Regions from separate parts of the Erwinia sp. Eh17-17 genome, predicted to be linked through region 1. Evidence: predicted binding sites of a transcription regulator. Region 1 holds the regulator's gene; each other region holds the start of a gene.
The links. The regulator PurR, encoded in region 1, represses purine synthesis genes. The targets are predictions, from matches to a motif close to CANGCAAACGTTTGCNTG.
Positions count from the first base shown of each region.

Region 1 (3,123 bases):
CGATTAAGCGCGACCAGTTAGAGAAAGGCGACCTGGTATTCTTCAGAATTAACGGTCGTGGCACAGCAGACCACGTGGGTGTTTATCTTGGCGGGGGGAAATTTATTCAGTCACCGCGCACCGGTAAAGATATTCAGGTTAGTGCGCTGAGTGAAGACTACTGGCAGGAACATTACATTGGCGCGCGCAGGGTAATGACGCCTAAAACCATTCGCTAAACGGGAAGGGTTACCCCCTCCCGTGCAGCACATGCTTAATGCATGACAGCCGTAAAACTGAACGCCATAATCAATAGCAGTGAACCCACCACCGCCAGCGCTGTCATTTTCATATCAGTATTCATTTTCTCTCCTTAATAACCTTGTCATTAGTAAGCCTACAGATTTTCCCACAGTTACCCGTAAAAATCTCGTTTTCTGCGCGCAGCCTTGTTAGAATTCTCTCCTTGCGTTGCGCAACAGGCAGCGCAAACCGTTTTAGTCAGCACTGCATGTCACTCTACGGACGATTCATCCCCTTCCCGACCCTTTGAGACAGCACCCAAAATGACTCTTGTCGGGCAGGAATAGCTGTATCCAGGCAAACGTTTAACCAACTAGTTATCAAGTTGTTACGATAACACCAGGAGTACGATTTTAATGGCAACAATTAAGGATGTGGCAAAGCGCGCCGGCGTGTCCACCACCACCGTGTCGCACGTGATCAATAAAACGCGCTTTGTGGCCGAAGAGACGCGAGAAGCGGTGTGGGTGGCCATCAAAGAATTGCATTATTCTCCCAGCGCCGTGGCCCGCAGTCTTAAGGTCAACCACACCAAAACCATTGGCCTGTTGGCAACTTCCAGTGAAGCGCCCTACTTTGCCGAGATCATTGAAGCCGTGGAAAACCGCTGCTTCGCTCAAGGCTATACGCTGATTCTGGGCAATGCGCACAATGACCTGCAAAAACAGCAGGCATATCTGTCAATGATGGCGCAGAAGCGCGTTGATGGGCTGCTGGTGATGTGCTCTGAATATCCGGACACCTTGATAGCCATGCTGGAAGAGAACCGCAACATCCCGATGGTGGTGATGGACTGGAATGAGTCGCGCGGCGATTTTACCGATACCGTGCTGGATAATGCCTTTGAAGGCGGCTATCTGGCTGGCCGCTATCTGATTGAACGCGGGCACCGGGATATCGGTGCTATCCCCGGTCAGCTGGAGCGCAATACCGGCGGCGGCCGCCACGCTGGCTTTCTGAAAGCGCTGGCAGAAGCCGGGATCACTCTGCGCGAAGAGTGGCTGGTGCAGGGCGACTTCGAACCGGAGTCAGGCTATCGCGCTATGCAGCAGATTTTGTCGCAGAAACAGCGTCCAACGGCGATCTTCTGCGGCGGCGATATTATGGCGATGGGGGCGATTTGCGCCGCCGACGAGATGGGATTGCGCGTCCCGCAGGACATTTCGGTGATCGGTTATGATAACGTGCGCAACGCCCGTTACTTCACCCCGGCGCTGACTACGGTACATCAGCCGAAAGAGCGCCTGGGTGAAACCGCCTTTGACATGCTGCTGGACCGCATCACCAGTAAACGCGAAGAGCAGCAGACCATCGAGGTTCATCCCTCACTGATTGAACGCCGCTCGGTGGCAGATGGTCCTTTCCGCGACTATCGCCGTTAAGCGCTGACCGGCTGCGGGTCGGGCTGCTCACTCAGCCATTCGGCGTTCAGCGTCTCGGTGCTGCCCAGGTATTCCAGCAGCCAGTTCAGCGCCGGAGAGGCGCTCTGCTCTGACCAGCTCAGGTAGCAGGGACTGTCGGGAAAAGGCGATGCCAGCGTCAGCTCAGCCAGTTCCTGCTGTTGTAATCCCGGCTGGGCGTAATGGCCCGGCACCATCCCGACACAGAGCCCGGCGCGCAGGCAGTCAAACGCGCTGTCCCAGTCAGGCACCACCAGCCGCCGCTGATTATCCAGCGTCCAGGTGGTACGCTTCGGCAGTGCTCGTGACGTATCTTCCAGCACCAGCGAGGGCCATTCGCGGATCAGGGCTTCGCTCAGCGCACCGCGGTGACCAAGCAGCGGATGTTGTGCCTGCACCACACAGCGCCAGTTCAGGCTACCCATATCACGAAAAGCAAAGCGCCCTCTCACCGGTATCGCCTGGGTGGCGCCAATCGCCACGTCCACACGGCCATCGGCCAGCGCATCCCACACGCCGTTGAACACTTCCGGCATGATATGGAGTTCCATATCGGGAAAATGCCGGTAAAAATCGACCACCAGCTGCCGGGTACGTGCCGGCCGCACGATCCTGTCTACCGCAATATTAATCTGCCCGCGCCAGCCATTGGCCACCTGCTGACAGCGCGTACGGGTGGCAAGCATTTTTTTGATAACAGCGCGCCCTTCTTCACTGAAAACGCGGCCAGCCTCCGTCAGCACCACATCCCGGTGACGACGCTCAAAGAGGCTGACCGCCAGCCACTCTTCCAGCTGGCGTACGGTGTAACTCACCGCGGAAGGTACGCGATGAAGCTCTGCAGCTGCCGCAGTAAAACTGCCGGTTCTGGCGACCGCATCGACCACTTCAAGAGAATATTCAGACCACATAACCTGCCTTCAAATTTTTTCAACGCAATACACGAATAATAGCGTTTCACAGCGCAGTGAACACGCGATTACACTGCGCGGGTGAAAAAATTGTCTAATAAGAGTTAAAAATCATGCGTTCCAAAGGTTTTATGCTTTACCTGGCGCTACTCAGCATGCTGGGTTTCCTTGCTACCGATATGTACCTTCCTGCATTTGGCGTCATGCAACAGGACCTGCAGACTGAAGCCGGGGCGATCAGCGCCAGCCTGAGTATCTTTCTCGCCGGTTTTGCCTGCGCCCAGTTAGTCTGGGGGCCGCTCTCCGACCGTATTGGGCGTAAACCGGTGCTGGTTATGGGCCTTAGCCTGTTTGCCATTGGCTGCGCGGCGATGCTGTGGGTCGAGTCAGCCCCCTGGCTGCTGGCCCTGCGCTTTGTTCAGGCCGTGGGCGTCTGTGCCGCTGCCGTAAGCTGGCAGGCGCTGGTCGTTGACCGCTACAGCGGTCCTCAGGCGAACCGCGTCTTTGCCACGATTATGCCGCTGGTCGCC
Region 1 is NZ_JBDFQT010000001.1:1,070,514-1,073,636, forward strand. Features, by position in the region: gene ABEH87_RS04730 (NlpC/P60 family protein) at 1-218, shown strand, start outside; gene purR (HTH-type transcriptional repressor PurR) at 639-1,664, shown strand; gene punR (DNA-binding transcriptional activator PunR) at 1,661-2,593, opposite strand; gene punC (purine nucleoside transporter PunC) at 2,707-3,123, shown strand, end outside.

Region 2 (3,123 bases), on a different contig from region 1:
CCAGCGCCACTTCATAACCAAGCGGCAACAGCAGCAGTACCGGGGAAATAAAGGCAAAGCTGGAACCGAGGTAGGCCGGTATCTTCCCTTTACAGATAAACAGGTAAAGCAGCGTACCGATGCCGTTAAACAGCAGCACGGTGGCCGGATTGATATGGAACAGGATTGGCACCAGTACCGTTGCGCCAAACATGGCGAACAGATGCTGGAAACTGAGTGGAATCGTTTGCAGCAGCGGTGGCCGCTCGTGTACGCCAATTGCACGACGCGTCATAATGTGAATACCCCTTGAGTGTTTGCCATAAAAAAGCCGACTCTGCGGTCGGCTTAACGCTTATCGGGTCGGGCATGCCCGCCCCTACAAAAATACGGGCTTATTTGGTACCAAAGATCTTATCACCGGCATCGCCGAGGCCGGGGATAATATAGCCTTTCTCGTTCAGGCCCTGATCGACGGAAGCGGTATACACTTCGATATCCGGGTGGGCTTTCTCCAGCGCGGCCAGCCCTTCAGGTGCCGCCACCAGTACCAGCACCTTGATGCTGTTACAGCCGGCTTTTTTCAGCAGGTCGATGGTCGCAATCATGGAGCCACCGGTCGCCAGCATCGGGTCAACCACCAGCGCCATACGCTCTTCAATGTTGGACACCAGCTTCTGGAAATACGGCACCGGCTCCAGCGTCTCTTCGTCGCGGTAAACCCCTACCACGCTGATACGGGCGCTTGGCACATGCTCCAGCACGCCTTCCATCATGCCAAGCCCGGCACGCAGAATGGGCACTACGGTAATCTTCTTACCTTTAATCTGCTCGATTTCTACCGGGCCATTCCAGCCCTCGATAGTCACCTTTTCGGTTTCCAGATCGGCGGTGGCTTCATAAGTCAGCAGACTTCCCACTTCTGACGCAAGTTCACGGAAACGCTTGGTGCTTACGTCATGTTCCCGCATCAGACCCAGTTTATGTTTGACCAGCGGGTGTTTGACTTCCACGATCTTCATTGTTGTACTCCCGGAGTGTTAAGCTGCAAAAAAAAATCGCGAGATTATAGCGCCATTTATCCTCCGCGCCATATGACTTAGTGCAATAGTTTAGCGATCCTCTGCATCCCTGATAAGAATTAGCTAAAATCTGTCGCGGCGCAATGCATGGAAGAAGGCACTCGCAAACGTTTGCCTGCACTGTTAGAATTGCCGCGCTTTATTTTCAAACCACCAACCGCAAACCGCGTGGGGATTCGCAGTGACCGACAAAACCTCTCTCAGCTATAAAGACGCCGGCGTAGACATTGACGCAGGTAATGCTTTAGTCGACCGTATCAAAGGCGTAGTGAAAAAGACGCGTCGCCCTGAAGTGATGGGTGGACTGGGCGGTTTCGGTGCGCTTTGTGCACTGCCGCAAAAATACCGTGAGCCGATTCTGGTTTCCGGCACTGACGGCGTCGGCACCAAGCTGCGTCTGGCGATGGACCTGAAACGCCACGATACTATCGGTATCGATCTGGTCGCGATGTGCGTTAACGATCTGGTGGTACAGGGCGCAGAGCCGCTGTTTTTCCTTGATTATTATGCGACCGGCAAGCTGGATGTCGATACGGCTGCCAGCGTAATCACCGGCATTGCTGAAGGCTGTTCGCAGTCGGGCTGTGCGCTGGTGGGCGGTGAAACCGCTGAAATGCCAGGCATGTACCACGGTGAAGATTACGATGTTGCCGGCTTCTGCGTCGGCGTTGTTGAGAAATCTGAAATTATCGACGGCAGCAAAGTCGCCGATGGCGACGTGCTTATCGCGCTCGGTTCCAGCGGCCCGCACTCCAATGGCTACTCACTGGTGCGCAAAATTCTGGAAGTCAGCAAAACTGACCCGGAAACCACCCAGCTGGAAGGCAAAACCCTGTCTGACCATCTGCTGGCGCCAACCCGTATCTATGTGAAGAACATCCTCAGCCTGATTGAACAGGTCGATGTGCATGCTATCGCCCACCTGACCGGCGGCGGCTTCTGGGAAAATATCCCGCGCGTCCTGCCAGATAACACCCAGGCGGTACTGGAAGAGTCCAGCTGGGAATGGCCAGCGGTGTTCGGCTGGATGCAACAGGCCGGTAACGTCAGCCGCTTCGAGATGTACCGCACCTTTAACTGCGGTGTGGGCATGGTGATCGCGCTGAGCCCGGCTGACGCTGACAAAGCGGTTAAGCTGATGACCGATGCAGGCGAGAAAGCGTGGAAAATCGGCGTGATCAAAGCTTCTGACGCTGAAGAACGTGTGGTCATTAACGCATGAAACGCATAGTCGTGCTGGTTTCCGGTAATGGAAGCAATCTACAGGCAATCCTGGATGCCTGCCAGCAGGGGCGGATAAACGGCAGCATTGCTGCCGTGTTCAGCAATAAGGCTGATGCTTATGGTCTGGAACGCGCACGCGATGCCAGTATTCCGGCTCATGCACTCTCTGCCGCACAGTTTGCCGACCGTGCCGCGTTTGACCGCCAGCTGATGCTGGAAATTGACGCTTACGCACCGGATCTGGTGGTGCTGGCAGGCTATATGCGCATCCTCAGCCCGGATTTTGTGCAGCACTACGCCGGAAGAATGCTGAATATCCATCCTTCGCTGTTACCGAAATATCCCGGCCTGCATACGCATCGCCAGGCAATCGACAACGGCGACGACGAACATGGCACCTCGGTGCATTTTGTCACCGAAGAGCTCGACGGTGGCCCGGTGATTTTGCAGGCAAAAGTCCCGGTCTTTAGCGATGACCGCGAAGAGGATGTCAGCGCGCGGGTTCAGCATCAGGAGCACGCCATTTACCCGCTGGTCGTTGGCTGGTTTATGGATGGCAGGCTGGCGATGCGCGATGGTGCCGCGTGGCTGGACGGGCAGCAACTGCCTGTTGAAGGACATGCATTCGAATAAGCGTTTGCGGGTCGAGTCTTTCGCCCGTTTGCGGGTCGAGTCTTTCGCCCGTTTGCGGGTCGACCGAAAAAAGGTCGACCCCTACTCAATTAACCATATCTGCCGGTAATGTAATCTTCTGTGCGACGCTGACGCGGCGTAGTAAACAGTTCATCAGTCTCGCCAAACTCCACCACACTCCCCTGATGCATAAACGCGGTATAGT
Region 2 is NZ_JBDFQT010000005.1:100,452-103,574, forward strand. Features, by position in the region: gene uraA (uracil permease) at 1-274, opposite strand, end outside; gene upp (uracil phosphoribosyltransferase) at 375-1,001, opposite strand; gene purM (phosphoribosylformylglycinamidine cyclo-ligase) at 1,243-2,283, shown strand; gene purN (phosphoribosylglycinamide formyltransferase) at 2,280-2,918, shown strand; gene pstB (phosphate ABC transporter ATP-binding protein PstB) at 3,008-3,123, opposite strand, start outside.
Region 2: purM (phosphoribosylformylglycinamidine cyclo-ligase) is a predicted target of PurR. The motif match lies at 1,162-1,179, and genes of this name have one in related genera.

Region 3 (3,123 bases), on a different contig from region 1:
TCGCCCCAACGTCAACGCCACGCGTCGGCTCATCGAGGATCAGCACTTTCGGCCGCGTCATCAGCCCGCGGGCAATCGCCACTTTCTGCTGATTACCGCCGGAAAGCAGGCCAATCGGCTGGTTCATTGACGGCGTTTTCACGTTAAACAGCTTGATAAAGTCCCCGACGGCCAGCTGCTCTTCGGCATGTTTTAAACGCCCCCCGCCGTGGCTGAAATAGGTAAGGGCTGTCAGTGACATGTTCTCTTTCACCGACATGCCCAGCACCAGACCATCACGTTTGCGGTCTTCAGAGATGTAGACGATGCCGTTAGCAAGGCCCTCTTCCGGGGTACGCGCTACAACGATTTTCCCGTCCAGCGTCACCGTACCGCTGCTGCGGGATAACGCACCGTACAGCACCTTCATCAGCTCAGTACGACCCGCGCCCATCAGCCCGGCTACGCCGAGAATTTCGCCTTTACGCAGCGTAAAGCTGACGTCGTCCACACCGGAGCCGCAGAGATGTTCAACGTTAAGGCGAACCTCTCCCGGCGCTTTGTTCAGGCGCGGATACTGCTCTTCCAGCTTGCGGCCGACCATCATTTCAATCAGCGAGTCCTCCGTCAGCGTCGCCACTTCGCGTTCGGCAATAAACTGCCCGTCGCGGAAGATGGTGACATCATCGCAGACTTCAAAAATCTCTTTCATACGGTGGGAAATATAAACGATGCCGCAGCCCTGGGCTTTCAGCTCGTTGATCACCCGGAACAGCGAGGCCGTTTCGGTATCCGTCAGCGCATCCGTCGGTTCGTCCATGACGATCACTTTCGACTCGAAGCTCAGCACCTTGGCGATCTCGACCATCTGCTGGTCGCCAATCGACAGGTCGCCCACCAGCTTATGGCTGCTGAAGCGCAGATTCAGGCGTTTCAGCAGGGTATCTGCTTCGGCATGCATCTTTTTCCACTGAATGCGGCCAAAGCGGTTAACAAATTCGCGGCCGAGAAAAATGTTCTCAGCAATACTCAGTTGGGGGATCAGGTTGAGTTCCTGATGGATGATGCCGATCCCGGCTTCCTGAGACTCTTTCGGCCCGTTAAAAGTGGTTTCCTTACCCAGCCATACAAAAGATCCCGCATCACGGGCGTAAATCCCGGTCAGCACTTTCATCATGGTGGATTTACCTGCGCCGTTCTCGCCCACCAGCGCCATCACGCGGCCGGGGTAGACAGAGATCGCCGCCCCCGACAGCGCCTTAACGCCGGGGAAGGATTTATCAATGCCTTTTAATTGCAGTAAAGGTTGCATAACAGCCTCAGAAGGTCACGCCAGCGACCAGGATGACATTCGCATACGGAGAACACTCTCCGCTGCGAATGACCGCCTGACTGCGCTGAGTTTGTTGTTTGAACTGTTCGTGACTGACATAACTGATACTAATGGTATTACCCTGGTGTTGTTGCAGTAAGTCGAGCAGGGCGATCAGGTCGCTATGAAGCTGCGGATTATGCTGCTTAATTTCTTCCGCAATGATGGCACTCTCTACCTGCATCTCGTGGGTGACCGCATGGGCAACCTGTAAAAACGTCGGAATTCCATGGGTTACCGCCAGGTCAATCCGCTGCGGACCCTGTGGGATCGGCAGGCCAGCATCGCCAATCACGATGCTGTCAGTATGACCAAGACGTGAAATCACGGACGAGATAGCAGAATTCAGTAAGGTGCCTTTTTTCATTATTCACTCCAGAGCGAAACGTTTCGCTGACTAGCAGTGTATGAAAAGGCGGAGGGAACACAATCACCAGATGTTGGAAGTGTGATCAACATCGAAACGTTTCGCTGACATTGATGCACATTTGATTTAAGGATTAAAATTACCGAGAAACAACCCCTTAAAACAATACAAACCATTATTTTTCACAAAGAGAAAAATAAAAAAAACCTGTCAGCCACTACAAACAAATACAAAATTGCCGGTCTCATAATAAAAAAATAAAATCATCCTGCACTACCAATTGTGTCTATTCATACAAATAAGGATATAACCTATGAACGTAAATACACTGGCAGGAAGCTCATTTCCGCTGAAAAACAGTTACACCAACTTCAGCAACTGGTCAGGGGAGATTAAAGGGAGCCATATTATGACTTGTACCCCGGCCAGTGAAAGTGAATTACTGCTGGCAGTAAACTGGGCTTATCAGAATAAATATAAAGCACGTCCCCTGGGCATGCAGCATAACTGGTCGCCATTAACTATCGCGAATAGCAACGATAACAGTCATGTTTTGCTTATCGATATGAAAAAAAGCTTTGCCAATATCTCCATAACGGCCAGTGCAGATGGCGGTATCGTAACGGCACAAACCGGTGTTACCATGGAGAAACTGCTTACCGAGCTGGAAAAAAAGAAACTCGGTTTTATTGCTTTTCCGGCACCGGGAGATATTACTCTTGGTGGCGTTCTGGCAATTGGTGGTCATGGTACAGCCCTACCTGCTGCCGGTGAAACGTTGTCCCGGGGTACAACGTTTGGTTCGCTGAGTAACAGTATTATCTCACTGACTGCCGTAGTGTGGGATGAAACACAGCAGGCCTATATTCTTAAAAAATTCATGCGCTACGAAGCCGATATAGCTGCCTTCCTGGTTCACGTTGGTCGGGCATTTATTAGTGAGGTGACATTACAGGTGCCACGCAATAAGCGCTTACGCTGCCATAGCTTTAGTAATGTTGCTATTGATGAATTGTTTGGCAAACCGGATACCGGAAAACGAGATTTTGCCAGCTTTGTCGAAAAAACAGGTCGCGTTGAGGCTATCTGGTTCCCTTTCACTGATAAACCCTGGGTAAAAACCTGGACGGTGACGCCGTCTTATCCATCCAAGTCACGCCCCGTTCATTCGCCGTATAACTATCCTTTTTCAGATAACGTCCCTAAAGTGTTATCCGACATTATTAAAAATATTCAAAATAATCAACCGCAACTCACGCCAACTTTGGGTAAAACGGAAGCCAACCTGGTAGATATCGGACTGGGTGCCACCAACAGCGGCGATCTTTGGGGATGGAGCAAAGACCTACTATTGTATGTCAAACCCACCACGCTGAGAGTCACCGCAAACGGCTATGCCATCATC
Region 3 is NZ_JBDFQT010000004.1:432,540-435,662, reverse strand. Features, by position in the region: gene rbsA (ribose ABC transporter ATP-binding protein RbsA) at 1-1,291, opposite strand, end outside; gene rbsD (D-ribose pyranase) at 1,299-1,718, opposite strand; gene ABEH87_RS14415 (cholesterol oxidase substrate-binding domain-containing protein) at 2,032-3,123, shown strand, end outside.
Region 3: rbsD (D-ribose pyranase) is a predicted target of PurR. The motif match lies at 1,730-1,747, and genes of this name have one in related genera.